Regions from separate parts of the Pseudoalteromonas sp. 1CM17D genome, predicted to be linked through region 3. Evidence: predicted binding sites of a transcription regulator. Region 3 holds the regulator's gene; each other region holds the start of a gene.
What was found. Region 3 encodes LexA, which represses DNA repair genes until DNA is damaged. Its sites were predicted from a motif close to TACTGTATNNNNATACAGTA; they were not measured.

Region 1 (9,954 bases), on a different contig from region 3:
AACCAATTTGCGTAATAGGCTCAATGCTTTCGCCGTGGTATTCGCGTGCTTCAAGAGGCTGCCATAATGCTTGGCATGCCCCTAAATACGCCACTTCTAATGCATGCTGGTAACGCGCATCTGTATGTAATTTTGGTAAGTAAATAGCAGGGTTTACACTGCCCGCGGCTTTTGCTTCGTTAATCGCTAGTTTAGCAGCATCAAAGTAGCGTCTTACATCATCGTAATCGCGGTTAAGCGGCCCAGTAGGCGCTAAAACAACGCGTACATTATCAACCACCAAAAACGTAACTTGTTTACCAATACGAGAATCTACTTTAGCGTGTGATTCGATAGCATCACTTAATGAGTTATTGGCTAATTGAGAAAAGTCATCACTAATTATAATAAGTGCATCGTGAGAAAATGAGTCAAAGCTTGCACTAAGTGATTGTGCAGCTATCGCTTGAGGATATGCCATAAGTAAAACTCCTGTTAGAAAACATAAGGGGCTATTATCGTTGATATAAAAACACAAAACCAGCCAACTGCGATCAGCTCATTTTAATCTGGCAACTTGGTTTTACAGCTAACTAAAGTGACTCAGTGTTTTAAGAAGAAACTAACAACAACTATATAGCTTTTAGTAAAGGCAGCCCCTGCTTGCTCCACGTTTAAATTACTTTGCTAAAGCACTCTAAATTGCAAAAAAGCGTGTAGTTAATCAAGAATACTCAGTTGCAGATTTAAATTAGGTTCATTTTTAACACCTACTCCAATGCCTAATAAGCGCACCGGTTGCTGCATACCCCGTTGGTACGCCTTAGAGAGTAACTCAGTAAAAATAGCAGTATTTAACTGATGATGAGCTTGATCAGCTGAGGTAACAACAAAGTTTGCAAACTTCACTTTTACGCTTAACTTATTAATACGATTTTGTAGCTGTTGCTTATTAAGGCGCGCTGTTAGCTCTTCGAGTAATTTAGGTAACTGATCTAAACATTCTTGTAAGCTATTTTTATTGTATTCATAGGTGTGTTCAACACTAAGCGATTTACGCACTCGCTCAGTGGTTACTTTACCAATATATTCGCCAGCACATTTTTGATAAAGCGATACACCAAAATTCCCCACGTGCTGCTGCATCCAATTAACGCCTTTCTCGCGAACGTCTTTACCTGTGTATAACCCCTTTAAATTAAGCTTTTCGAGGGTTACTTTGCCCACACCAGGGATTTTACCTAGCGGTAAATTATTTAAAAACGCATCAACTTCATCCGGTAAAACCACAAATTGGCCATTGGGTTTATTTTCGTCACTGGCTATTTTGGCAATAAACTTAATGGGGGCAACTCCGGCAGAGGCAGTAAGGCCGGTATCGTTATAAATATCTGCTCTAATTTGCTGAGCAATAAGCGTTGCGCTGCCTTTGCATGCGGTGCTGTTGGTTACATCTAGGTAAGCTTCATCAAGCGACAGCGGCTCTATTTGGTCGGTATAGCGTTTAAATACAGCGCGTATTTGGTTAGAAATTTCTTTATAAACCGCCATGCGCCCGGGCACAATAACTAAATCGGGACATAATTGCTTAGCGTGGTAGTTAGATATAGCCGAGCGAACACCATATTCGCGCGCTATATAATTTGCTGTAGAGAGCACACCACGACGGCTATTGCCACCAATCGCTAAAGGCACACTGGCAAGTTTGGGGTTATCGCGCATTTCAACCGCTGCATAAAAGCAGTCCATGTCGATATGAATAAACTTTTTCATTACCACATAACAACTGTTTATTTATACAGCCATTATTAAGGATTCACTTTCATTAAGCAAGTCCATTAAAGCCTGTTTAACTTGCTAAAGTTAAAAGCGCTACTAGGTGTAGCGCGTTAAACCGTGCAAGCTTTAAACAGCTTTTTTAAAACGGCTGCTTAAAGCGCTTTGATTTTTTAAAGCAATGTAGCCAAAAAACAAACTCTAATAAAAACCCCGCAGCTAAAAGCATTATGCCGCCGGAGGCATTACCCATTGCATAGCAAGCAAAAGACGCTATAAAAACTAAACTGGCTAAAGCCCAATTAATTATATTTTGCATGTGTGTTCTCGTGTGTGTGTTGTCTGTGTTATTTAACTGTAGTCCTAAAAATAAATAGGTACAATCATCTTATAAAAAAACATGGCATTTATTGTCTTGAGCTACAAACACCATATTGATAACCTCATTCATTTAAAACTAAGAGTACACATACATGCAAAGGTTCAAAGATCAGCACCCTATTCATACCGATATCACCGTAGCATGGGCCGATATGGACGCCCTACAACATGTTAACAACGTGGTGTACTTGCGTTATTTTGAAATTGCGCGTATCGATTTTCTAAATAAAATAAATCAGTTTGATACGATAAAACCAGGTGGAATAGGCCCGGTCATTAGTGAAAACAATATTCGCTATAAACGTCCAGTGACCTTCCCAGATACCTTAACCGTAGGTATTACTATTTCAGATATAAAAAGCGACCGTTTTATGATGAATTACTCTGTATTTAGCCATGCTCAGCAAGCTATTACTACCACAGGCTATTCTCAAGTTGTTATGTTTGACTTTAAAACAGGACAAAAAGCGGCGATTTCAGAGCCATTACTATCGGCACTACACCAATTCGCTTAATTAGGTTTTATTGCGAATTGGTATTAATTATCCACTCTCAAGATCTTACATAATTTAAGGATTTTAAATGCAATACAGTCCGTTAGGCAGCAGCGGTGTTGATGTTTCTAGAGTATGCTTAGGCAGCATGACTTGGGGTAAACAAAATACCCAACAAGACGCCGATGAGCAAATAGCTTATGCCTTGGCACAAGGCGTTAATTTTATTGATACTGCCGAAATGTATGCCGTTCCTCCTTCACCAGAGACCTACGGTAAAACAGAGCAAATTATAGGTAACTGGCTAAGTCGCAATGCGCAAAAGCGCGGTGATATTGTATTAGCGAGTAAAATTGCAGGCAATGGCTTGTCGTGGGTACGAGATGGCGGCGATATAACACGCAGCGCTGTCATTGAGGCCGTAGATAACTCGCTTAAACGCCTACAAACCGACTACATAGATTTATACCAATTACATTGGCCTAATCGCTCTACCCCACATTTTGGCAGGCAATGGCCAGGTAAACTCACTTTTAGTGACGTAGATACTGAGCAACAACAGGCGGGTATGCTTGATATTTTAGAGGGCCTTGATGAGTGTGTTAAAGCTGGGAAAATAAAATATTGTGGCCTTTCAGATGACACCCCATGGGGCATTAGCCAATTTTTAAATTTAGCAAAAGCGCATAACTTACCGCGTATGGTGTCTATTCAAAACGAGTTTAGTCTAGCGCACGCTAAAGATTGGCCCTATTTAATTGAGCAGTGTATCCATGAAGACATTGCTTATTTACCTTGGTCGCCGCTTGCTGCTGGCCTGCTAACGGGTAAATACCTAAACGGTGCACGCCCAGCGGGATCGCGTTGGACATTTATGCAGCGCAATGGCATTTTTAGAGATACCCCTAACGCGCAAAAAGCCACGCAGCGTTATGTAGAGCTTGCACACGCAAGCGGCATAACCCCAGCCCAATTGGCACTTGCTTGGTGTAATCAAGTCGATGGCGTTACCTCATCAATTATTGGTGCGACCAGCATGGCGCAATTAAAAGAAGATATTGAGGCTTTTAGCATAACTTTAAGCGACGACACTCTAACTGAAATTGGCACTATTTTTAAAGATTACCCGCAGCCATATTAAACCCAAATAATAGGCAGTTTTTTTACTGCCTTTTTCTCTCTTACATTTGAACATATACAAAGTAAAACTATACTAAAGTTAACTTAAATGGATTATTTTTAGTGAGTTATGCTTAGAAATGTAATTTTATTCTTTGGTGTACTAGGTGCTTTAATGCGTTACGGGTACGCTGATAATACTCACCCAATTAAAGAAATTGTATGGTTACAAAGTTACACGCCCCCGTTTCATATGGATAAAGATTCGCATGCGCCGCAAGGTGGTATTTGCGACAACCTCACCGAGCAACTAATTAGCAGCATTGATGATGTAAAACATACACGACTAATCGTGCCGCAAGAGCGAATTAATAAGCACTTAAATGAAGGCGATAATGTATGCTTTCCGTGTGTTATTCATAAAAAAACGGCCAATGGGGTGTTACAGTTTTCTACCCCCACCACGGTTTACCCGCCTTTTTCGGTTTTAACCACTCAAAAACTTGCTCCAGAAATACACGCTAAGCATGGCAGCCCTATTAAACTTATTCATTTATTGTCAGACGAGCAATATGTATATGGTCAAGCCGCGGCGCGCAAGTTTACTTCAAAAATTAATAAAATAATCGAAAACACCACGGTGTATCATAAAGCATCGCTAAGCTGGAGCAGCGAAAATGAAAGCCAAGCTGTTATTGCTCGCTTAAGTCGCGGCTTTTTAGATTACACAATAGACTACCCGTTTATGGGGGATTATTTTGTCAATCACAGTAAGTTTAAAAATATAGTCAGTTTGCCAATTGAAGAAGACCCCAGAGAGTTTGTTTTAGGGGCTATAGGGTGTGCAGTAAGAGCACCGAATGATTTTGCTACCAAGGCGCTTAATAAAATAAATAAAGCGCTACATAAGCAGGTATTACAATCGCCTGCTTATATAAATAGTCAGCGTTTTTGGTTAGAGCAAAGTTTTCCGCAGTTTACTAAGCATTACCAACAGCAAATACTTAATCCTATTGTGCCTGCCAGCTCTGCGATAACAAGCACGTCGAATTAGCATACAAGCTTACTGTAAATACGCTGTTTGCAGGCACTTCCCCTACGCCTGCAGGCGTTCCTGTCATTATTACATCGCCATTTTCTAAGTGCATAAACTCATTAATTTCACTTAAAATATCTTTAGGCTTATGTATCATAAATTGCGTATCGCCTTGTTGAATAACGTTATCGTTAATTTTAAGCTCAAACGTAAACACCTGCTCAGCATCCGCTATAGCGACAAAGGGCGTTAATAATACCGAGCCGTTAAACGCCTTGGCGCGCTCCCACGGTAACCCTTTATTTTTAAGCTTACTTTGCACGGTACGTTTAGTTAAATCCAATCCTAAACCTACGCCTGCCAACTCATTATTTTTAATAACAAAACACAGCTCGGTTTCATAATGCAGTGTGTCGTTATTGTGCGTAGCAAATAAGGTAGACGAAAGGGCACTGTTCGGTTTATTAAACAATACCATTTGATCTGGTAGCTCATTATTAAGCTCAGCAATATGCGCGGTGTAATTACGCCCAACGCATACTACTTTAGAGGGGGTTAATAGCTCACTTTCTAGTTTTATCGACTGCATAAAATAACTTCTAAATTACGAGCTGATCAAGGTTTCTAATAAGCTCAGGTTAATCGGTTTCAAAAGTACATGATTAATATTTAAATCTTTGATCTGCTTAGGATCGGGCTCTGCACCACTAACAATCACCAAGCTTAAGTCAGGGTAACGTTCGTTAATTTGCTTCCCTAAATCTACACCACGCCCGTCAGGTAAGTGCATATCGAGCAATACCTTATTAAATTGTTGGTCATGATTGAGGGTTTGTAAACACTGTGCACACGTTGAGGTAATAACGGTTTCTACCCCTAAACTTTCTAGCAGCAACTGCGTAATTTGCGCTGCATCTTGGTCGTCCTCAACCAATAAAAAGCGCTGTTTTTTCTCTATTACAGCTTTGTCGCTGTGAATATTTTTAGCTTGAGGCGCATGCTCTGGCGATACTAAGTAATCTTGTAAGCATTGATACAAAGAAGAGCTATCAACGGGCTTTGGTATTACATCGTTAAAGCCAAGGGCGGCAAGCTCTTCATGTATGCCTTTCATAGTGGCGGCAGTAAGCGCAATAATTGGGCCTGTGTAGCCCATTTTTCTAAGCTCTATTGTGGCTTCTTTACCACCCATTACAGGCATATGTATATCAATAAAAATAATATCATAAGGAGAGCGATACGCCTCGGCAATTCTTACTTTTTCAAGCGCTTGCTGGCCATGTTCGGCGTAGTCTACACGCGCACCACATGTGCTAATCATATGGCCAACTAACATGCGTAAATCGCGTAAATCATCAACCACTAATACGCGGCCAGTCACTTTACAGGGGGCTGATTTTGTCTGTAATTGCGAGCCACTACTAAAGTTTAATACTTGGCGTTCTACTTCACTTATATCACCTGGGTACACCGAAATAGTAAAGGTAGAGCCTTCGCCCATTCTAGAAGTTAAATCAATACTGCCGTGCATACGCGCTAATAGCTCGGCACAAATAGCAAGGCCTAAGCCTGCTCCACCAACAGAGCGCGATTCTACATCAGCTATTTGCTCAAAGGGTTTAAAAATGAGTGCTTGTTTTTCAGGGGCAATCCCCATGCCTGAGTCTTTAATACTAAAAAATAGCATTTCTTTCTCATCGACCCACTCGGTCCAGGCACTAACCACTATTTCGCCCTTTTCGGTAAATTTAACCGCATTATTGATTAAGTTAATGAGTATTTGGCGTACGCGGGTAGCATCTACTCTCACAATAAGAGGTAAGGGCTGTAGAGACTCAAAGCGAAGGTTTAAGCCTTTATCAAGCACAGATACACGCATTAAGGTGTAAACATCAGCCAGCATGCTATCTAAGTTTACTTCACTTAAGGTGAGCTCTAATTTGTCGGCAGCAATTTTAGATAAATCGAGCACATCGTTTAACAAGCTCAGCAAGTGCTTACCGTTTCGATAAATAACCCCTAGTTCGTTTTCGGCCTGTTTGCTAAAGTCGCTTTGTAGCAGTAACTCTGTGTAACCTAATATAGATGAAAGCGGGGTACGTAATTCGTGGCTTAAGTGGGCTAAAAATCTGTCTTTTGAGCGGTTCTCTGCTTCGGCTTTTAAACGCTCTACTCGCTCGCCTTCAACATCTTTACGCGCTAAAGCATAACGTATAGCGCGAGCAAACCGGCTCGAACTCATTTCTGTTTTTATAAGGTAATCTACCGCGCCGGCATCCAGTGCTGCAGAGTCTAATTCATCATTAGATTGCCCCGTAAGCATAATAATTGGCCCGCTAAACCCATTAGCAATGGCCTTTTTTAATACACTTAGCCCATTTGAGGCGCCTAATCGATAATCAAGCAAACAAATATCGTGATCGTTTTTACTTAAAATGCTTATTGCTTGCTCAGGAGAGCTTATCCATTCTATGTCAAATGTATGTGAATCTAACTGATCTAAGTAGTCGCAAGTGAGAATGTAATCATCTTCATCGTCTTCTACTAAAAGTAAGCGAGTCACTTTATCTAACATACTACCTCCTTTTGTTTGCATTTAATAAGCCCCTAATTAGGGGCTTAATGTTGCTACTTATTTAGTCGTTAAACGTTGTCGGCAGCTCTACAAATTCTACCCAGTATTTTCCTAGGGTTTTCATTAAATCAACCAAGCCATCAAACGTTACCGGTTTAGTAATATAAGAGGCCGCGCCTAAGTTATAGCCTTTAACCATGTCTTCTTCTTGCTTAGAGGTGGTTAAAATAACAACCGGTATGCCTTTAAGGTTTGGGTTTGCCTTAATGGCCTCAAGTGCTTCACGGCCATCCATACGTGGCATATTTAAATCAAGCAAAATCAACCCTGGGCGTGGCGATGAATTTTTATCTTCAAACTTACCCTTGCGCTCTAAGTACTCTAATAATTCAACCCCATCTTCCACAAAATGCAGCTCGTTTAATACACGGCTTTCGGCTAGCGCATCTTGCGTGAGTAGGCGATCATCCTCGTCATCATCTGCCATTAATATTGTAATAGGTTTCACTTTTGAATACGGCATCTAAGCCTCTCCTTGAAGTGTGAAAAGCGTTGTTTCCACAGGTAATTTTATTATGAAGGTTGCCCCTTCACCATCTTTACTATGAGCGGTAATTATCCCACCATGCCGCTCAACTATACGCCTACAAACTGAAAGCCCAATCCCTGTGCCTTTATATTCCGAACGCCCATGCAGGCGCTGAAATGGTACAAATATTTTATCAGCATACTCTTGTGAGAAACCAATACCATTATCTTTTATGGTAATAATTTGCCAACCCACTTTTTCGTTGTGCTCTTCACTAAACTCGTCTTTGTGCTCGTACATTACGCTTATGTGTGGCTCAACACCTGGTTTTCTAAACTTAACAGCGTTAGACAGTAAGTTTAAAAACAACTGCTGCATTTGGCTTTTATCGGCTTGTATAACTGGTAGTTCGCCCAGCTCTACCTGCGCATTGCTTTCTTTAATGGCCACTTCTAAATCACTTAAAATGTCGTCAACTACTTCTTTTAAGTCAGTGTCATCAAAGTCTTTACCTCGCGTTGTTACCCGCGAAAACTCTAGCAAGTCGTTAATAAGGTTAGACATACGTTGCGCTGCATTTTTCATACGGCCTATGTAATCTATGCCTTTTTCGCCCAGCTCATCTTTAAACATGGTTTCTAGGCGGTCACTAAATGCTTGAATTTTTCGAAGTGGTTCTTGTAAGTCATGGCTGGCAACAAACGCAAACTCTTCAAGCTCTCGGTTTGAGCGGCTCAGCTCGTCTGAATATAAGGTCAGCTCTTGCGTGCGCTCAGACACTTTTGTTGCAAGCGTTTCGTTTTGTCTTTCAAGCTCCTCACGGTATTTAGCCGCGTTTCTTAAATTTAGGCGTGTTAATAAAAACATACCAATTATTAAAAGCGCACTGGTAACCGCTGTAATAGCAAAGGTGATTTTTGCTTCATTTTTTATTTGTGCCAGCTTAGAAAAATGGCTCACCTTAAACAGTAATTCTCGGTCTTGAATATCATTAACTTTAACGCGAATATCTTTGTACAGCTCTCGCCCTCTGTGCGTATTTAATACATATAACGCGCGGCGCTCTTTGTCATTAGTAGCCAGCTTAACCGTTTGTTTAAGCTCTTTAATTTTAGCTTCTGTTAACACTAATAGCTCAGCAATTCGCTCAGCTTGGCCATCAATTTCAGAGTGTAGAGACTTTACATGCTCTATTTGCGATTCTATTTGCCCTATCGCATCGTAATAAGGCATTAAGTAGTCTTCTTCTTCGGTGAGTAAGTAGCCGCGCTGGCCAGACTCTGCCTGCACAATTGATAAGTGAAGACGCTCAATGGCATCGGCTAATAAGCTGGTATTATCCAAGCTTTTTTGCGTTTGCGTTAATCCCTGAATAGTACTTAATGCTAAAACTGCATTGCCAACAATAATGCACAGTACTATTGCGATAAAAGCGGCCCACGTTATATTCGCTTTACCCTGCTGCTTTTGCTTACTCATTATGTGTATATACCTAATTTTAAATGACTACTTGTTATTAAAATCAGTAATGTTTTGCAAGCTCTCGCTACATTGCTGACAGTTTGAAATTATTTTATCGAGTGCTGCTAACGCTTTGTCTTTTGGCATATCGTTTTCTAATACCAGTTTAATGAGCTCTGCATTCATAGAAATTCTATTCAGTGGAGCTCTTGCATCATGTACCAATTTATTTAGCGTATTAACTTCTTTTTCATCACTCATATTACTTCCTATACTTATTCAACCTGAACTCTGATTAAGAGAGCCACTAAAATATTAAATTATAGTGATAATCAAATTCTTTTCTCTAGCCAGAGATTTTCAATGAAAACAAGGCGAATTTACGCGTCAATAGCTGGCCTATTGCAAGCAAATTTAACGCAGTTAACGTTGAAAATAGCTGCTAGAGATAGGTTTATTATTCAGAGTTCAGGTTATTTATATTCTCCAATTCCGCCGTATGCGTTTAATCGGTTATACAATGTTTTTGTACTGATCCCTAGCATTTGCGCAGCTAGCGTTTTATTACCTTGCACCTTATCTAGCGTGGCGTGGATTAACTCTT
Region 2 (9,954 bases), on a different contig from region 3:
CAAACGCAAAGCTTGAAATAAAAAGAGATAAAAGCAGAGGAAACACAATACGTTTTTTCATAAGTCATCCTTAAACACATAGTATTTAATGCTAGGTATACAAGGTAATACAGAAAAATGACAGTGAAAAAGAAATAAAGAGGAGGTTAAATGGTCGGTATGGCAGGATTTGAACCTGCGACCCCTGACACCCCATGACAGTGCGCTACCAAGCTGCGCTACATACCGACGTTGTTTGCAATAGTACGTATATTTTATTAAAAATCAATAAGTGATTGTTTGTTTGCGTGTTTATTGTGCAAATGAGCTAAAAAACTTTAAGCTAAGGGCGTATCGCCCTTAGTAAGCACATGCCGTGCAGCGCATGTTAAGCCACCAAACAAGGCGGGCTAATCTTTATTTAACCATTGGTTGATCGAGTCATACATTTCATCGCGTATCAGCGGTTGTGCTTCTTTATTTGGATGTAATTGATCTCTTTGCATTAAGTTTGGCTTATCTGCCACATTAAGCATAAAAAAGTTAAGTAAATGAGCATTTGTTTTTTCACTTACTTGTGTAAAACTGTCAGTGAACATTTTACTGTAACGCGGCCCGTAATTAGGGGGAATGTAAATTTCCATTAACGCGACCATGGCATTTTCAGCTTGGCTTTTTTCGATTAAATCCGTTAAGTTGGCCTGCATTTTTGTTACCGGAAAACCACGTAAACCATCATTAGCACCAAGCTCAATAAGTACATGGCTTGGTTGGTATTGCGCTAGTAAGGCATCTAGCCTGCGTAAAGCGCCACCGGTAGTTTCGCCACTAATACTGGCATTAATTAGCTCTATATTACGCTGCTCTGCATCGTATTTATCTTGTAACAATTTAACCCAGCCTTGCTCTTGTTTAAGCCCATAGGCTGCACTTAAACTGTCTCCAAGTATTAAAATCGTGTTGTCGGCCGCCGCACTAAGTGGTTTGATAACTAAAAATAAAACGAATACAAAACGTAGGATTGAATGAGTCATATGTCAGCGCTTTCTCAATTAAATATTATTCAAGTAAATGGTTTGTCTAAAGTAGTTTCTACCTTCGAAGGTCAGTTGCCCATCCTCAGCGACATCAGCTTTAATGTCAAGCATGGCGAGTCAGTAGCTATTGTTGGCACCTCTGGCTCAGGAAAATCCACGTTATTAAGTTTATTAGCGGGGCTAGATACCGCCAGCAGTGGTGAAATTACCCTTGATGGCGAGCCGCTACATAAATTAGATGAAGAGCAACGCGCGGCATTGCGTGCAGAAAAAGTAGGTTTTGTATTTCAATCTTTTATGTTGGTACAAAGCTTAACGGCACTTGAAAACGTGATGCTGCCGGCAGAGCTTGCTGGCGAAAGCGATGCCAAAGAGCAAGCTCTTGCCCTATTAGAAAAAGTGGGGCTGAGCCATCGTATTGACCATTACCCATCGCAACTCTCTGGTGGTGAGCAGCAACGTGTAGCCATTGCCCGTGCCTTTATAGGCACACCTAAAATTTTATTTGCCGATGAGCCTTCTGCAAATTTAGACAGTAAAAACGGCAAAATGGTGGAGTCACTATTATTTGATTTAAACCAGCAGCACGGCACAACGCTAATTTTAGTAACTCACGATGAAGCACTCGCGCAAAAGTGCCAGCATATTGTACAAATTGAAGCGGGCTGCTTAGTTAAAAACTCAAAAGAGGACGTAGCGAATGTGGGCTAAGTTAGCACTTAAATTATTTGCGCGTGAATTTCGCCGCGGCGAACTAACGGTAATTAGTGCCGCCATTGCGCTGGCGGTATTAACGGTGCTTACACTGTCTATGGTCACTGAGCGAATAGCACAAAGCATAGCGCAAAAAAGTAGCGCGTTTATTGCTGCAGATAGAGTATTGGCAAGCGCCCATGAGCTAGATACGGCGTTTATTAGCAAGGCCAAACAAGAAAACTTACAAACTGCGCAAATGATCTACTTTGACACTATGTTATTTGCCAACGACGAGATGCAATTTACCTCGGTAAAAGCGGCGTCTAACGAATACCCGTTAAAAGGCGAGTTAAAAGTTAAATCATCATTGCTTGGCGAAACACAAGTAGCGCAGGGCGGCCCGAAGCCTGGCAATGTGTGGCTAAGTGAATCGGTTTTTTACAGCTTAAATATTGATATTGGCAGCCAAGTAGAGCTGGGCGCAGCAGTATTTAATGTAGAAAAAGTGGTGGTTGAAGAGCCAGATGCGCCGTTTAATGTATTTTCGAGCAGCCGCAGAGTGCTTATAAATATTGCTGATGTTGCAAAAACTGAGGTTATTCAACCTGGCAGCCGAGTAAATTATCGCCAACTCTATGCAGGCGATGAATCAGATATAACGCGGTTTTATGAATGGTTAAAGCCGCAAATGGCGGAAAACCAACGTTGGTATGGCGTAAAAGATAGGCAGTCGCCTATATCAAATAGCTTAAACCGTGCAGAAAGCTTTTTATTACTGGCCGGTTTGCTGGGCATTATTTTGGCTACGGTTGCTATTGCTGTGTCGGCAAAGCGTTATTGTGAGCGCCAATACGACCCTGTAGCAATGATGAAAACACTTGGCGGAAGCCGTGCATTAATTCGTAAAATATATTTTATGCACTTACTCATGGTGTGTGCTTTAGCGGTTATTGTGGGTTTAGCCATAGGCTACGGCTTACAAGAAATAGCCACTGGTTATTTAGCAAAAAGCATGGATATGAGCTTACCTGCCGCCGGATTTAAACCTTGGCTGGTGGCCATTAGCACAGGCGTTATATGTGCAGTTATGTTCTCTATTAAGCCACTGCTTGATTTATTTGATATTCCACCGCTTAGAGTATTGCGCCGTAATTTAGGCGACAGACTAGCGGTAAGCCGTGTGCACTTAGGTTTAAGCGCGCTTACGGTGTTTTTATTAATGTGGTTATTTAGTAACAACATTAAAATAACGCTTATTTTATTTGTCTCCACGCTTGCTTTGATTGCGGTTTTGTTTGTTATTTCAAAACTAATATTTGGGGGTGGCCGTAAATTAGGCTTAAAACCAGGCAACAGTTGGTCGTTAGCTATTGCTTCTATACAAAAGCGTGCCAACGTAAATGCGGTGCAGCTTATTAGCTTTTCTTTGGCGATAAAATTGCTATTGTTTTTGATTGTGCTTAAAAATGACATGATCTCAGATTGGCAGTCTCAATTACCCGCCGATGCGCCTAATGCATTTTTAGTTAATATTACGCAAAACGAACTTGAGCCTGTAAATAATTACCTAGCAGAGAACGATATTTTAGTTTCGGATTTTTATCCAACCATTCGTGGGCGAGTAAATGCGGTAAATGGCGAGCTTGTGGCGCGTAAAGTGTCGTTGCAAGATAACGAGAAAAAAGATGAAGAAGCGCGTTCAGGCATTGGCCGTGAGCTTAATCTAACCTGGCTTGAAAATGTGCCAGCCCAAAACGAAATTGTGCAAGGGCAGTGGTTTGGCGAAGGCGCAGTGGGTGAGGCATCGGTTGAGGAGTCTATGTTGGAGCGCCTAGACGTAGAAATAGGCGACACCTTAACATTTTTAATTGGTGCGCAATCATTTGATGCCAAAATTACCAGTGTGCGTAAAGTAAATTGGGCGACGCTAAAACCTAACTTTTTTATTATTTTAAGCCCCGATGTGCTAAAAGATTTTCCGGCAACGTATATTTCATCTGTGCGTATAGAGCCAGAGCAAAAGAAAGCGTTTAGCCAGTTACTGCGCACTTATCCAACCATTACCGCCATCGATGTAGATAACTTTGTTAAGCAAATACAATCAACCATTGAGCAGGTGTCGTTAGCTATTGGCTTTGTGCTTGCTATTGTGGTTTTGTGTGGCGCATTAGTGCTTATATCTCAGGTGCAAGCGAGCCTTGGCGAGCGAATGCAAGAAATAGTAATACTGCGAACGTTAGGCGCCAAAGGGCGGCTAATAAAAAATGCGACGCTTTATGAGTTTTTGCTATTAGGTGGCTTAGCCGGGTTTGTAGCTGCATTATTTAGTGATGTAGCCTTGCTGATTGTTCAGCAGCAAATGTTTGACTTAGCCGGTAAGTTGCACCCAACAATTTGGCTAATAGGGCCTGTGTCGGGCGGGGTGTTTGTAGCCGCGCTTGGCTACTTTATGATTGCCCGTAAACTTAAACAAAATACCCAAGGCTTAGTACGTGCTTTAGCCTAAGCTATACTTTTAACGCTAAACGCCCGCACTAAGTTGCGGGCGTTTTTGTTTTTACTCGCCACTGGTAATTTATACAGTGCTCTGGCATTATTACCGTTATTGAAAAATAACAATAATGAGTGTGCTGTTTGGCCATTATTTTAGGGATAGACCCAGGTTCGCGTTTAACCGGTTATGGTGTGGTTGCGCATCAAGGCGCTAAATTTACCTATTTAGGAAGCGGGTGTATTAAATTAGCCGAGCATGAGTTCCCCATACGATTAAAAATGATCTACCAAGGGATCACGCAAATAATAGAGCAGTTCTCCCCCGAAACCTTTGCCATAGAAAAAGTATTTATGGCGCATAACCCGGATGCCGCGCTAAAACTTGGCCAAGCCCGAGGAGCCGCCATAGTGGGAGCCTCTATGGCCGACTTACCCGTATTTGAATACTCAGCACGGCAAATTAAACAAGCCGTGGTAGGCAATGGCGGCGCCGATAAATCGCAAGTGCAACACATGGTAAAAAATATTTTAAAATTACCTGGCACACCGCAAGCCGATGCGGCCGATGCGCTTGCCATTGCAATTTGCCATGCGCACTCAGAACAAAATTTAATAAAACTAGCGGGTAGCGCAAGCAAAACCGTTAGAGGACGTTTAAGGAAATAAATATGATTGGCCGTTTAAATGGCACTTTAGTTGAAAAGCAACCGCCTGAAATTTTATTAGAAGTAAGCGGCGTAGGCTACGAAGTACAAATGCCCATGACCTGTTTTTACGACTTACCCAATATTGGCGAAAACGCCATAGTGTACACACACTTTGTAGTACGCGAAGACGCACAACTATTATTTGGCTTTAATAATAAAACCGAGCGCGCGCTTTTTAGAGAACTATTAAAAGCAAATGGTGTGGGTCCTAAACTAGGCCTAGCTATTTTGTCGGGCATGTCGGCGCAACAATTTGTTAGTTGCGTAAACAACGAAGATGCCACAACATTGGTTAAATTACCGGGTGTGGGTAAAAAAACCGCTGAGCGTTTAGTGCTTGAAATGAAAGACCGCTTAAAAGATTGGGGTAACGACTTATTTACGCCATATAGCGATAATGCCGTTATAGAGCCTCCTAGCGATGCAACAATTGCCAATAATGCTGCAGACGATGCCGTATCGGCACTTGTCGCGCTTGGTTATAAATTGCCACAGGCGCAAAAAGCAGTAAAATCGGTAAGTAAACCCGATATGTCTACTGAGGTTCTTATTAAAGAATCTTTAAAATCAATGTTGTGAGTAACCCATGATTGAAGCTGATCGTTTAATTGACGCGAGCGAAAAAACCAACGAAGACACCATAGACCGCGCAATAAGGCCCAAGCTTTTAGCCGACTACAAAGGTCAGCCGCATGTTAAGCAGCAAATGGAAATATTTATAGAGGCAGCGCGCAGCCGCGGTGAAGCGCTAGATCATCTATTAATATTTGGCCCGCCGGGCTTAGGTAAAACCACGCTTGCTAATATTGTTGCCAATGAGCTTAATGTAAGTATTAAAACCACTTCAGGCCCAGTACTTGAAAAAGCCGGCGACCTTGCTGCATTACTTACCAACCTTGAAGAAGGCGATGTGCTGTTTATTGATGAAATACACAGACTCAGCCCACAAGTTGAAGAAATACTTTACCCCGCAATGGAAGATTACCAACTCGATATTATGATTGGTGAAGGCCCCGCTGCACGCTCTATTAAATTAGACTTACCGCCGTTTACGCTTATTGGCGCGACAACACGCGCAGGCTCACTTACCTCACCACTTAGAGACCGTTTTGGTATAGTTCAGCGCTTAGAGTTTTACTCGGTAGCTGACTTATCGCATATAGTGGGGCGCTCTGCACATTACCTAGATTTACAAATGTGCGACGATGGCGCTACCGAAATTGCAAAACGCTCACGAGGCACACCGCGTATAGCTAACCGCTTATTGCGCCGTGTGCGCGATTACACGCAAGTAAAATCAGATGGTACAGTAAACGCCTCCGTTGCCGAGCTTGCCCTTGATATGATTGACGTAGATAAAAGCGGGTTTGATTACATGGACCGTAAATACTTACTTGCCATTATCGAAAAATTTATGGGTGGGCCTGTAGGGCTAGATAATTTAGCCGCCGCCATAGGCGAAGAAAAAGAAACCATTGAAGATGTAATAGAGCCTTTTTTAATTCAGCAAGGTTTTATACAGCGCACACCGCGCGGGCGAATTGTATCTGACAATGCGTATCATCACTTTGGTTTACTCCCAAAACAAGATTAACCCCTCTTTAGCCTGTTACAGTAAATGTAGCGGGCTACTTCCTCTGTTAAATGTAATACCAATTTGCAATAACACTTAATCATTTTGCGAGGCAAACGTGTCGCTACCTGCGTTAAAAACTCTCATTTACGACTGCATGTAGAAGGTATAGCAATGCTGGAGCAATTGCCAAGAACAACGAAATAGCGAATTTTTTGCCTAGCTATCAACACGTTTTTCCAGCCTCAACATAGCTCACTTAATTAAGAAAATTTGTATAATTTTTTAAAACTTACTCAGCTTTCATCCACTTTGTTGCAAATGTAACCAATAAATTAAAATCGTTTTGTAATTCACTTAACGTTAAGACTGGCGTGGCTATGCTGCGTACCATTAAAACCAGTTAGCTTTAAAGCAGTAGCAACATAAGAGATTAGACGTGGCGCTAATTGTGTTAATAAGTTTTACCTTGTTATAAACATGCTTTCTACTGAAAGTAGATAATTTAATAATACGAATTGGTAAAAAAAGATAGTAAATACACCGTTGGCAATTAAACAGATTGTGTAATTTATACCGGTTATATGCCAAGTTGGCGGTAAAATTTAGGCAAAAAAAAGCCCGCATATAATGCGGGCAAACAACAAGTTGAAGGAAGTAATCCAGGGAACTACGTTTTACTTAATCAGGTTTTATCCAAAAAGAGTAAAACAATGTAATACGATTAAAAATCCTATTACTAAGAACTTGGCTTAATGAAAAATGTTTCATTCAGTGCGTAAGCTCGGTATGGGAGAATAATACGGAATAAGTATTTTTTGTTCAAACTAGAAAATTTAAAATTTCAGATAAGAAAAACTAATCTGATGAATTTTTTTGTTGTTCAAATCTTGTACGTTAATTATTCGTTAATTTTATAAGTGTCTGAAAATTAATAAATAACTGGTCTGAACTGTATTGTTACAGTATTAGTTATATTAGTACATGCAAAGTGGCTTGAATTACTTTTGCGTGCTTATGCACTTTTTATGAATAAACGGTGCGTTTTATTAAGTTTACTGCGTATATTTACGCACTTTTGTAGTATTAAGTTGTGTTTTACTAAACGCGGTAGTCGCGTTTTAGAAACAAACAAGCGATTAAGCGTATGTTTAACGTTTTTTGTTGCCAATTCATAGCAATATCGTTGTCAGTAAACCCTTGACTCGATACACTAGATGCAACTTATGGCCGTTACAATGGTCTTATTTACACAAAATAACCAAATTGACGTTTTTTGAAATTATTTAGGAGTTTAACGTGGGATCAGGGCTTAATTTTTTAGATCTAATTCTAGAAGCCAGTTTGCTTGTGCAGTTAGTAATGCTAGCGCTAGTAGCAATGTCTGTTATGTCATGGGCAATTATTTTTCAGCGCAAAAAAGCAATTAGCGACGCCTTGTCTGATGCAAAAAAATTCGAACAAAAATTTTGGTCAGGTATCGACTTAAGCAAACTATACAACGAAATCTCATCACGTAGCGGTCAATCTCATGGTATTGAAGCGTTATTTACATCAGGCTTTAAAGAGTTTGCACGCCATAAAAAGAACACCTTTCAAAGTGCTGGCATTGTAATGGAAGGTACGCATCGCTCTATGCGTGTGGCACTGTCACGTGAAATTGAAAAACTAGAATCGAGCTTATCGTTTTTAGCGACAGTGGGTTCAATTAGCCCATATATCGGCTTATTCGGTACGGTGTGGGGTATTATGAATGCCTTTATTGCACTTGGTGAAGTGAAGCAAGCAACATTACAAATGGTAGCGCCAGGTATTGCTGAGGCACTTATTGCAACGGCAATGGGCTTATTTGCGGCTATTCCGGCTGTTATTGCGTATAACCGCTTTGCTAATAAAGTTGAAAAACTAGAATCACACTACATCAACTTTATGGAAGAATTTGCCAATATTTTACACCGTCAAGCAGCTACCCAAATAGAGGCTAAAGCGAATGTATCAGCGTAAGAAGCGCCGTCCGGTCGCAGAAATTAATGTAGTACCTTACATTGATGTAATGTTGGTATTGCTAATTATATTTATGGCAACAGCACCGCTTATTACTCACGGTGTAAAAGTTGATTTACCAAAAATGGAAGAGTCGGATTTAGTTGATACTAAAGACACGCCGCCTATTATTGCCTCAATTGACTCGGCAGGTAAGTACTATGTAAGCATAGGCACTGATCCAGAGGAGCCAATGGAAGCACTTGATGTGGCCGCGGTTATTAAGCTTCAGCTAATGAAAAACCCTGATGTACCAGTAATGATTAAAGGCTCTGGTAAGGTTTCTTACCAAGAAGTGTTGTTATTAATGGACTTTTTAAAGAATGCTGGCGTACCATCTGTGGGTTTAATGACAGAATCCTTTGAGGGGACACAGTAGTAACATGAATAGTTCTATAATCAAGTCAGTACTTTTACATTTAGGTTTAGGGGGCTTTTTGTGGGCAACTGCAAATATACACCCACCGGCACCTAAAGTAATGGAAGTGACTCTTAATTCGGCTATTCCTGAGCCTGATAATGCGGTTTCGGCGGTCACTGTTGATCAAAAACAAGTTGAGCAAAAAATTGCTGAGCTACAAAAAAAAGAAGATGCTAAAAAACGCGCTGAAGATAAACGCATTCGCGACTTAGAACGCAGAGCCGCCAATGCGCGTAAACAGCGTGAAGCCGAAGCGCGTAATATTAAAAAGCTAGAGCAACAGCGCAAAGCAAAAGAGAAAGAAAAAGCACAAGCTGAGGCTGAAGCTAAAAAAGCGCGCGAAATTGAACAAAAAGAGCGTGCTAAAGCAAAACAAGCTGAAAAGCAAAAGCAAGAGGCTGAAAACGCCGCTAAAGCTGCTGCAGATAAACGCAAAGCAGAAGAAGAGGCACTAAAAAAAGCCGAAGCAGAGCGTATAAAGCGTGAAGCAGAAGCTAAAGAGCGTGCAAAAGAGGCTGAGCGTAAACGTCAGCAAGCGCTGCAAGAGCAAATGTTACAAGAACAACTTGCTAAAGAGCAGGCTGCACGTAGTAAAATACGCCAACAGCAAGTAGTAAGCGAAGTTGATAAGTACCGTGCTTTAATTATGGCGCGCATTCAGCAAAACTTACTGATTGATGAAAAAATGAAAAACCAACAGTGTCGAGTAAATATTCGTCTTGGGTTTAATGGTTTAGTAACGCAAGTTAAATCGTTAGGGGGTGATAAGCTAGTGTGTGAAGCTGCACTTAGAGCTGTGCGCATGGCCGATACATTACCTGTATCTAAAGACAAAGACGTATTCGAGCAACTTAAGAATATTAATTTAACAATCAAGCCAGAATTTTAAAGGAATGATATGTTCAGCAAAATTAAAATAGCCTTTGTAGTTATATTATTAGGATTTCAGGGTGTAGCAAATGCGGCACTTGAAATTGTAATAACTGAAGGTGTAGACGGCGCACG
Region 3 (9,954 bases):
ATCTGTTGCTTTTGCGCTTGTGCTGGTGGCAGCTATTACTCGCTCCATACTCCCTTTAATTATTGCGCCACACTTTGCTTGGCAGATCAGTGCCTTGCTGTGGTTAGTGGCTTTTTTGTTATTTTTAATTTACTGCACACCTATATTAACGCGCCGTCGTGTTGATGGGCGCCGTGGTTAGTTTACCTACAGGACTACATTATGTTATCTGATAAAACCATTGAGATTGTTAAAAGCACTGCTCCGTTAATAGCGCAAGCCGGCACGGTTGTGACCGATCATTTTTATAAGCGACTATTTAGCCATAACCCAGAGCTTAAAAATATTTTTAATATGGCGAATCAAAACACCGGGCGCCAGCAATTTGCTTTGTTTAACGCCTTAGCGGCATACGCTCAAAACATTGATAACTTAGCGGTGTTAAAAGAGGCATTAGCGCGCATTAACCATAAACACACCAGTTTAAATATTTTACCAGAGCACTACCCCATTGTTGGTGCTCACTTAATTGGCACCTTAAAAGAGCTAATACCAGAGCAGTTTACGCCGGATGTAGAATACGCTTGGCGTGAAGCTTACGCACTGCTTGCTGATATGTGTATTACCGAAGAAGCGGCTTTATATGAGCACAGTAAAAATAAACACGGTGGTTGGGCGGGCACGCGCCAATTTGAAATAACCAACAAACAGGTTGAATCAGCACTCGTAACAAGCTTTACACTTACGCCTGTAGATGGCAAAGCGGTGATTACCCATAAACCAGGCCAGTATTTAGGGGTTAAAGTTAAACCGGCGGGCGCTGAATATGAAGAAATTCGCCAGTATTCTATTTCACAAAAAGCCAATGGTAAAAACTACCGTATTAGCGTTAAAAAAGAGCTGCAGCCAAAGCCTGGCATGGTGTCTAATTATTTACACTCACTAGCTCAAGGCGACGTAGTTGAACTATACCCGCCTGCAGGTGATTTCTTTTTACGAAATAGTAAAAACCCAGCGGTACTTATTTCAGCAGGTGTAGGGCAAACCCCAATGCTTGCGATGCTCGAAACGCTATTAAGCGATAACCCTAAGCAAAATATTATGTATTTACATGCGTGCGAAAATACGCAGCAGCACTCATTTGCACACTATTTAAATGAATTAAGTACGGCTTATAACAGCTTGCAAACTATTACGTGGTTTAATCAAAGTAGTGATGGGGCTGATTTTACAGGGTTAATGGACTTAACTGCCATAAAAACACAGTTACCTCTTAAAAATGGCGATTTTTACTTATGTGGCCCCACTGGGTTTATGGCGTTTGTGAAAAGCCAGTTACTGGCACTAGGTGTTAAAAACGAGCATATTCATTACGAAGTGTTTGGTCCGCATCAAGACTTATAAACCAAGTGAAAAACGATAAAGGCACACAGCATAAATGCTGTGTGCCTTTTTAATAGTATTTTATTGTGCTTTACAGCTTACGTTTTTAAGCTCAATAGACATATCTTTTTTTGGATAATAAAGCACGCACTGTTTGTCGATTATTTGTAAAACAAACTTTTCTGGCTTGATATTATGCGCGCCCATTATGGGCATACCATTTGAGTCTTTACTATTCCCATGGCTTAGTAATAACTCGCTGCGTTTAGTAAAAACGGTGTCGGCCAGCGTAACTAGTGTGCCGCCCTTTGCTTTTATAATCGCTTGCTGGAGCGTGGCTATAACGCCTGGGTTTACCTCGGTAAGTAGTGCAGGCTTAGCAGTGGCATTACTCATACTGTTACAGCCTCCAATAAATAATAAGGTTAATATTGCCAGTAGTTTAGCCATTACTTATCCTTATTTAACGTAGGCCAGGTTAAATCCATATTGCCACGGTTAACGTTATTAGGTGCGTTTAAAGGTAATAGCTGCTTGCTATCGCCAGCAGCGCTTTGTACTTGCGTTTTAATACTTGCAGAGGCGGTGCTAACAGGGCACGTGCCGTTATTATCAATATGATAAAGCGCAGTAGAGAGTATCCCTTCGTTTGGATCGCCTAGTTGATTATCAAAGTCGTCACTGACTACACAGCCTTTTACATCAGCATCAAACTGTGGTGTAGGCGTTGGCGTAAAGCCTGCTGCATATTCACCAAACCCTTTACTGTTAATACCGCTAAATTGAATGGTGTAATAGGTGGTGCCACAGTTATGTGTTGGGGTAAAACCGTATGGTTTACCGCAGGTTGTGTCGCCAATGAGCACTACCTCGGCGTCAATGCCTTTTAAGCCATTAATAAAGGCTTCTGAGGCTGAACACGTACCCGCTGTACTAAGCACATACACCTTAGATAGGTTTAAATCGGGGAGGCTTTCGCCAGTGCTAAAAAAAGTTGAGTAATCAATTTCTTCATCTATAAACGGAAAAGGCGACTCTACCGGTTGTTTATCGTTTTGCTGAGTTTGGTAATAAATACGGTTTTGAATGTTGGCGCTGCCCGCCACCATGTAAGCCAGCTGCGAAGAAAGCGCTAATAAACCGCCTCCGTTATATCTAAAGTCGATAACAAGCTCTTCTACGTTATCGGTTTTAAATTTATTAACTGCAGCAATTAAGCCTTCTTGGGCAATACCTATATGGCTATTAAACTGCATGTACCCTACGCTAGTGCCATTTGCAGTGGTAATGGTTTTTACGTTTTGAACCGGCGTTTGCTCTATGTTGCCGGCAGTTACGTTAAATGTTTTTTCAGCGCCATCGTTACTGCGCACAACGATGGTGTGCGAGTCGCCATTAGTGGGGCTAAATAAGCCTTCGTTTAAGGTATCTACGCCTGCTTGTGTGCTGGTATTAATGTTTACGCCATCAACTTCAAGTACGGTATCGCCACGTTGAAAACCAATTTGGCTTGCTGGTGAGTCGTCTTCTAGGTAGGCAACACGTAAAATTCTATCAGCTGGGTCGCCAATAAATGCCCAATTTATACCATAGCCTGAGGTTACACCTGATTGCGCTTCTTGAAAGTAGTCCTCAGAAGGCTCTGAAAAATGAAAATTATCTTTTTTAGCGCCAGAATCGGTTAGTTCTTCGGTTTTTAGTTGGGCAAAATAATTGGCCACTGTAGCAAAGTTTTCAGGGTCGTTATCGGCTATTTCATCATACCAAAGGTAGGTTTCGTCGCTCCAGGAGCGAAGCCAAAGCTTTTCGTAAAGGGCCGAACCGGCTTGGTCAGGGTAGGGCTCATTATTATTAAACGGATCGTTACCTGTGCGTGGGTTTTCGCAAAAGTTTTTTAACTCATCCGATGGCTCAAACACACCTGCCGTCCATGTCGGGGCTGTGTTTGCAGGAGGTGTGACGACTGGGTCGGGCGTTTCATTCATGCTGCTACCACCGCCACAGCCCACAAGCGTTAGGCTTGAAAGTGCAGCAATAATAGCGAGTGTTGCTTTATTATTTTTAAACATACAAAACTACTTTTTGTAAATAAGTTGTTTAAAATACTACAACACCCGCTCATTTATTCAACGTATTCGCCCCTAAATTATGTAAATGAGTGTATACACTTAGGTGTGCTACAGCTTACTTGCGCTGCTTTTATCTGCAAATGCTTGTTTTTGCCAGGCATTAAATAGCTTTTGTTGTTTAGCTGATATTTTTAAGCCGTATGTTTTTTGCATATAGGCGTAGGTGTCGGCAATGCGCTTACGGGCATAAAAAGGAGGCTCTACAACGCGTTGTTTAAAATTAACCTTTACTTGGCAGCGGCCATATTGGGTAGCGTTTTCGCTAAGCATACCAAAGCGATAGTTAGAGCGATCTGCGTTAATTTCGCCAATAGCAGGGGCTAAATTGTTTATATCGGCTTCCATTTTTCTAAATTTAGCACTGACCTTTCGACAGTTTTTACGACCACCGTTTTGCCAGCATTGTAGCTGGTGACCAAATTCCCACGCCGGCACTATATGCTCCCACTCTATACGCAGTGCACGTACATTAACCTTGCCAGAGGAAGTTAACGTATTACGTGGAATATAACCACAGTTGCTAGGGTCGGGGATTAGCTTTTTACCTTGCTTTTTAATGTCGCAGCCGCAGTAAAGGCTTTTGGCGTTTTCGGGTAGGGTTTTAATTAAGTGCCTTTTAGCCGTTGAAAAACGGGTAAATTCTTCACTCGATGCAGAAAAACAAATACAACAAGCCACAAAGGCCAAAATAAATTTAAGCATATCCATCACATACGTGAACTACAGGAGGCGCTAGTCTAAAGTTTTGCTGCTAAAAGATAAAGCCTGAACAAATTTTAATCCGCAATGCTTAGTACACTCTATACTGATATAAAAAATAGCGAGGAGATGACTATGCTAGGTGCTTTTTCAATAAGTTTAACGGTTAAAGATATTAGAGCCTCAAAAGCGTTTTACGAAAAGTTGGGCTTTAGCGAGTTTGCAGGTGAGATAGAGCAAAACTGGCTAGTGATGAAAAACGGTGAGCATTTAATTGGCTTGTTCTCGGGTATGTTTGATAAAAACATGCTGACCTTCAATCCTGGCTGGGATCAAAACGCACAAACCGTTACAGAGTTTAAGGATGTTGATGCGCTTAGCGAATATTTTCAAAACGCTCATATCCAGGTTGAACCTGTGGGTGATAAAAGTTTTATTATTACCGACCCAGACGGCAACCCTATTTTGATTGACCAACACGTGTAAGTTTTTTTAGCCTAACGTTTTGTATTAATAAAATAATACCGCATAAACAAAATAGTACGCTGGTGGCTGCAAAACTGATGAGAAGCGGGTTGTTAAAATCTTCACGCTCGTCGTAATCCATTATGTGTAGCATCCAAAAAAAGTCGAATATGTGCCATAGTGTGCTGCGAACGGTGATAACTTTGCCGTTAATTGCATTTAAATACAGCGTAGTATTAAAGGTGTCGTTAAATTGTACTTGCCACACATTTGTTTTGTATCCCACCTCTCGAGTGCCTTGTTTTAAAAGCGTTGTGCTAATTGGCTTAGCATCGATGAGTAAATGCGCTTGTGCATTAGCGGTAATTTGTATTTTAGTCGGTGGCTGAAAAGGGCGGCCCGTTAAACCATTAAAGCTTTGCTGCTCGCCACTATTAATAACAGTAATAAGCGGGGTCGTTAAAAAGTGCTCAAACACTATTTGCGTGGGGTTAGGCACTTGCGCAGTAATATTATCGAGTGATGTGGGGTAATCTGCTTGAGTAAATGGGTTTGTAAGTGTGCGCTTAGCAAGGTGCTTACCGTGTACGTATTCAAGTGGTATCGCGCTCATTACTAAGCCGCCTAAAAGCCAAGCTAAAATTTGTAAGGCAAGTAAATAGCCTAGCCACTTATGTAGTTTTCGAGCGCGCTTAAATAGTTGTTTTTTCATTTTGTGCTTCTTATTATTTTTAGCGTTAGTGTATTACAGCAGCCCATGCTTTTACTGCGGCATTTTGTCGCAGTTATTCATAAGCTTACTCTAACTTTATAAAAATAATAAAAAGGAGCGATAAAAAATCAGTGAGGCTGTGTTTAATGCTCACGTAAGGCATTTATTAGCCCTTGTTTGCTCATTTTAGAGCGGCCACTAATGCCGAGCTCTTTAGCTTTATTGTACAGCTGCTTTTTAGTGCGCTGCTCATACTTTGAGGCTTTGCCGCCTTTGACAGCGGTTTTATGAGTATTGCTATTAGCAATGCGCGCGGCTTTTTGTTTGCTCATGCCTTCATCTCGCAGCGCATCGTACTGATCGTCGTTTTTAATTTGCGGGCCATGATCTACCATAATTGTCCTCCTGAAGCGGTTAATTACACAGTGTGTGTATAACTTTCATACATAATCGGTAAAATTAAGCGTAACTAGCCTAACCCGTTTTATAAGGCAAATTAGGTGCCAATGGCGCTTAAACAGGTATTTTCTATTAATAAAGCCATGTTTAGCGCTTTGTTGATTTGGTATAAAAGTAAAACTGCGTTAAAGTTTGCGATGAAACTATAAGAGGGTAAAAAGCAGACAATGTCGGAAATTCAATTTTTAAATGTAGATCTAGAGCTTGAGTCTAAACAAGATATTAGCGCCCTGGTGGCAGACTTAAAGAAAAACGCGATGGTTTTGCATTATGACAAAGACGAATATCGTCAATTGGCGCGTATTGAAGCCTCAGGTGATATAACCACGCCAGACAAAGCAATCAACCACTTATGTGAATTAATAGAGTCGTGTTCACGTAATGCGCTTAAGCAGTGGCTAAGCTGTTCGCGCAGAACGTTTGATATAGGCTTTGAGTCGGGCACGTCACCTAAGTGTTTTAACCAAGCTCTACATGCAGATACACTGCTACGCATATCTGCCATTGGCGCTGGTATGGAAATAACGATTTACCCTATCGAAAAGTAGCCATAGTTAATTATTTGCGCTCGACAACCGCTGCGGTCATTTTTGATACGCAGCAAAGCTCGCCGCGGCTATTGGTTATTTTTATTTCCCATACAGAACTGCGCTTACCAATATGAAATGCACGAGTAACGGCGGTTAAAGTGCCATTTCGAGAGGCCTTTAAGTGGCTGGCGCTAATTTCCTGTCCAACACAATAAAATTTTGTAAAGTCCACTACAAAGTTAGCGGCGTAGCTTGCTACGGTTTCGGCAAGTACCACATTTGCGCCACCATGTACCATACCAATAGGGTTATGATGCTCAGGAATAGCAGGCATGGTAGCCACTAGGTAATCATCTCCTATTTCGGTTATTTCTATGCCCATGGTTTTCATCAGCGTGCCTTGGCCGTTTATTCCCTCATCTAACTGTTTGCAAAGCTCTAATGTGATGGGTTGATGCCAAATACTCATAATTACTCCTTTATATTGAAAGCAAATTTATAGCATTTTAAATACTGAACGTCTGTAATTACCTAAAATTTATCCAGGTGCGGAGTATTTAGCTATTTTAAAGCACAATTTAAATTTGCGATTTTTATTTAACTGTATATACTCACAGTTAAATGTACTGTATGGAAAACCAGTTGTATGCGACCATTAACTAAACGCCAAGCTCAAATACTCGAACTAATAAAAGTTTTTATTAAAGACACTGGTATGCCTCCTACACGTGCCGAAATTGCGCAAACACTCGGTTTTAAAAGTGCCAATGCCGCAGAAGAGCACTTAAAAGCGCTTGCCAAAAAAGGTGTTATTAAAATGAAACCAGGCGCAAGCCGTGGTATTCAATTGGTTGAAGAAGAAGAGCCAGAGCAACTAGGGCTACCATTAATAGGTAGAGTTGCAGCGGGTTCGCCTATTTTGGCGCAAGAACATGTTGAGAGTCACTGTAAAATAGACCCACTTATGTTTAAACCAGCCGCCGACTTTTTACTGCGTGTTAACGGCATGAGTATGAAAGATATAGGTATTATGGATGGTGACTTACTTGCCGTACACCGTACTCAAACTGCAGAAAACGGCCAAGTTGTGGTTGCACGAGTAGATGAAGACGTAACCGTAAAACGCCTAGAAAAAGCAGGCCGAAAAGTATTATTACACGCTGAAAACGAAGAGTTTACGCCTATAGAGGTAGACCTTGAAAACGAATCTTTTAATATTGAAGGGTTAGCCGTTGGCGTAATAAGAAATGCCGACTGGATGTAATTTTTAACTATTTTTAAGTAATATCTATAAATGCGCACTTTTTAGTGTGCATTTTTGTTTTAAAAACAAACCTTCCACCATCTCAAAGCGCCCTAAAATTATTTAGGCTGTAAACTTTTTTTCACTCATACTTTTATCTTCCTAAGCGTGTTACATCCCTTAATTTTGCTCGTGTCTTGGCTGTTAAATAACAATTTAATACGCCGTCATTTAGTCAATCTTAAAATATCACTTGATTGTTTTTTATACTAAAACTTGCTTGTTGTACGTTTTTTAGCTAATCATTAATGTGCTGGACTAACAATAACTCACAGCTTTTTAGTTATGAGAACACACAATATACACAAACCTTTTGTTGTCCTAGCGATACCAATCAAAAATAAGATTGGTTAAAAAATAAAAATAACGAATTGGCGTTTAAGCCGTATGCCTCTTCGCTTTGCATTCGCAATAGCATCAAAGGAGCCGTCACATGGGTAAACTGACCTCTACCTTGTGGCTTGTGTTGATTATGTTCCCGCAGCAAGTGCTGGCTAATAGCCAATACAATATGCGCAAGGGCGTAACCGATATAAGTAATAATGTATATCAGCTACACATGACCATATTTTTAATATGTTGTGTGATTGGGGTGATAGTGTTCGCAATAATGTTTTGGGCACTGATTCATCACCGTAAATCTAAAGGGGCAGTTCCTGCCCAATTTCATGAAAGTACCAAAGTAGAAATTCTTTGGACTGCCATTCCGTTTGTTATTTTAATTGCCATGGCAATCCCTGCCACTAAAACCCTCATTGCGATGGAAGATGCCAGTAAGGCCGATTTAACCATTAAAATTACAGGGTCACAGTGGAAGTGGCATTATGAATACATGGGCGAAGACGTAGAGTTTTACTCTATTTTATCTACCCCTCAAGACGAAATAGCCAACCTTGCTAATAAAAACCCTAATTACTTACTTGAGGTTGATAAACCTTTAGTACTGCCAATTAATCAAAAGGTGCGTTTTTTAATGACCTCTGATGATGTTATTCACTCTTGGTGGGTACCCGATTTTGCCGTTAAAAAAGATGCCAATCCGGGGTTTATCAACGAAACGTGGACCAACATTAACGAAGAAGGTATTTACCGAGGACAGTGTGCAGAGCTGTGCGGTAAAGATCATGGCTTTATGCCCGTGGTTGTTGAAGCTAAATCGCAAGAGGACTTTAACGCATGGCTTGCAGATGCTAAGCAAGCTAAGCAAAAAGCCGCACTTGCTGATGCAGCATTGCTTGATACAACAATTCCTAAAGAAGAGCTAATGACACTAGGTGAGCAAGTGTATATGGCAAGTTGCGCTGCGTGTCATCAACCTACAGGTATGGGCTTACCGGGCGTATTTCCTGCGCTAAAAGGCAGCCCCATTGTTTTGGGTGATATAAAAGATCACATTGATGTAGTGATTCATGGCCGCCCAGGAACTGCAATGCAAGCATTTGCAAAGCAGCTCTCAATTAAACAACTTGCAGCGGTAATTACCTATAAACGTAATGCGTGGGGTAATGAAACGGGTGATGTCATCCAACCTAGTGAAATTCAGGCAGCACTTGATGCGGAGGCGAACTAATGAGTAGCATAGTAGAACAACCTAACGCCAATGACGCTCACCACGGCCATCACCCAGCCAAAGGTTTTAAACGTTGGTTATACACAACAAACCATAAAGATATTGGCAGCATGTACTTAATTTTTTCGCTGACTATGTTTTTAATTGGTGGTGCAATGGCCATGGTTATTCGGGCTGAGTTATTTCAGCCAGGATTACAATTGGTAGACCCACACTTTTTTAACCAAATGACCACAGTACACGGTTTAATTATGGTGTTTGGTGCTGTAATGCCAGCCTTTACGGGACTTGCTAACTGGATGGTACCGCTCATGATTGGCGCGCCAGATATGGCACTGCCCAGAATGAACAACTGGAGCTTTTGGATTTTACCCTTCGCTTTTTTAATTTTATTGGCCTCGTTATTAATGCCTGGAGGCGGCCCCGCATTTGGCTGGACGTTCTATGCGCCGCTTTCAACAACGTACAGTAACGATAACACCGCAATGTTTGTGTTTGCAGTGCACATTATGGGGATTAGCTCAATTATGGGCGCAATAAACGTTATTGTGACCATTGTTAATTTACGTGCCCCAGGCATGACATGGATGAAGCTACCATTATTCGTTTGGACATGGCTAATAACCGCATTTTTATTAATTGCTGTTATGCCCGTATTGGCCGGAGCGGTCACTATGGTGCTCACCGATAAATACTTTGGAACCAGCTTTTTTGATGCGGCAGGC

Region 1: the regulator LexA is predicted to act here: its motif matches at 1,764-1,783, upstream of dinB (DNA polymerase IV).
Region 2: the regulator LexA is predicted to act here: its motif matches at 4,278-4,297, upstream of ruvC (crossover junction endodeoxyribonuclease RuvC).

Annotation. Positions count from the first base shown of each region.
Region 1 is NZ_JALNTP010000015.1:11,269-21,222, reverse strand. Features, by position in the region: gene MSC25_RS18740 (leucyl aminopeptidase family protein) at 1-460, opposite strand, end outside; gene dinB (DNA polymerase IV) at 700-1,752, opposite strand; gene MSC25_RS18730 (hypothetical protein) at 1,898-2,074, opposite strand; gene MSC25_RS18725 (thioesterase family protein) at 2,229-2,651, shown strand; gene MSC25_RS18720 (aldo/keto reductase) at 2,719-3,771, shown strand; gene MSC25_RS18715 (ABC transporter substrate-binding protein) at 3,925-4,803, shown strand; gene MSC25_RS18710 (fumarylacetoacetate hydrolase family protein) at 4,760-5,374, opposite strand; gene MSC25_RS18705 (response regulator) at 5,390-7,360, opposite strand; gene MSC25_RS18700 (response regulator) at 7,422-7,883, opposite strand; gene MSC25_RS18695 (sensor histidine kinase) at 7,884-9,368, opposite strand; gene MSC25_RS18690 (hypothetical protein) at 9,396-9,611, opposite strand; gene MSC25_RS18685 (sigma-54 dependent transcriptional regulator) at 9,824-9,954, opposite strand, start outside.
Region 2 is NZ_JALNTP010000019.1:2,886-12,839, reverse strand. Features, by position in the region: gene MSC25_RS19770 (DUF2845 domain-containing protein) at 1-61, opposite strand, end outside; tRNA gene MSC25_RS19765 (tRNA-Pro) at 152-228, opposite strand; gene MSC25_RS19760 (arylesterase) at 390-1,013, opposite strand; gene MSC25_RS19755 (ABC transporter ATP-binding protein) at 1,014-1,727, shown strand; gene MSC25_RS19750 (FtsX-like permease family protein) at 1,717-4,218, shown strand; gene ruvC (crossover junction endodeoxyribonuclease RuvC) at 4,347-4,871, shown strand; gene ruvA (Holliday junction branch migration protein RuvA) at 4,874-5,491, shown strand; gene ruvB (Holliday junction branch migration DNA helicase RuvB) at 5,499-6,506, shown strand; gene tolQ (protein TolQ) at 7,785-8,489, shown strand; gene tolR (protein TolR) at 8,476-8,907, shown strand; gene tolA (cell envelope integrity protein TolA) at 8,912-9,838, shown strand; gene tolB (Tol-Pal system beta propeller repeat protein TolB) at 9,848-9,954, shown strand, end outside.
Region 3 is NZ_JALNTP010000007.1:76,726-86,679, reverse strand. Features, by position in the region: gene MSC25_RS13270 (NnrS family protein) at 1-181, shown strand, start outside; partial or broken gene hmpA (NO-inducible flavohemoprotein) at 193-1,383, shown strand; gene MSC25_RS13260 (hypothetical protein) at 1,444-1,812, opposite strand; gene MSC25_RS13255 (S41 family peptidase) at 1,812-3,431, opposite strand; gene MSC25_RS13250 (endonuclease) at 3,540-4,199, opposite strand; gene MSC25_RS13245 (VOC family protein) at 4,326-4,676, shown strand; gene MSC25_RS13240 (hypothetical protein) at 4,651-5,367, opposite strand; gene MSC25_RS13235 (Rho termination factor N-terminal domain-containing protein) at 5,511-5,765, opposite strand; gene MSC25_RS13230 (hypothetical protein) at 5,994-6,374, shown strand; gene MSC25_RS13225 (hotdog fold thioesterase) at 6,385-6,825, opposite strand; gene lexA (transcriptional repressor LexA) at 7,003-7,620, shown strand; gene coxB (cytochrome c oxidase subunit II) at 8,093-9,229, shown strand; gene ctaD (cytochrome c oxidase subunit I) at 9,229-9,954, shown strand, end outside.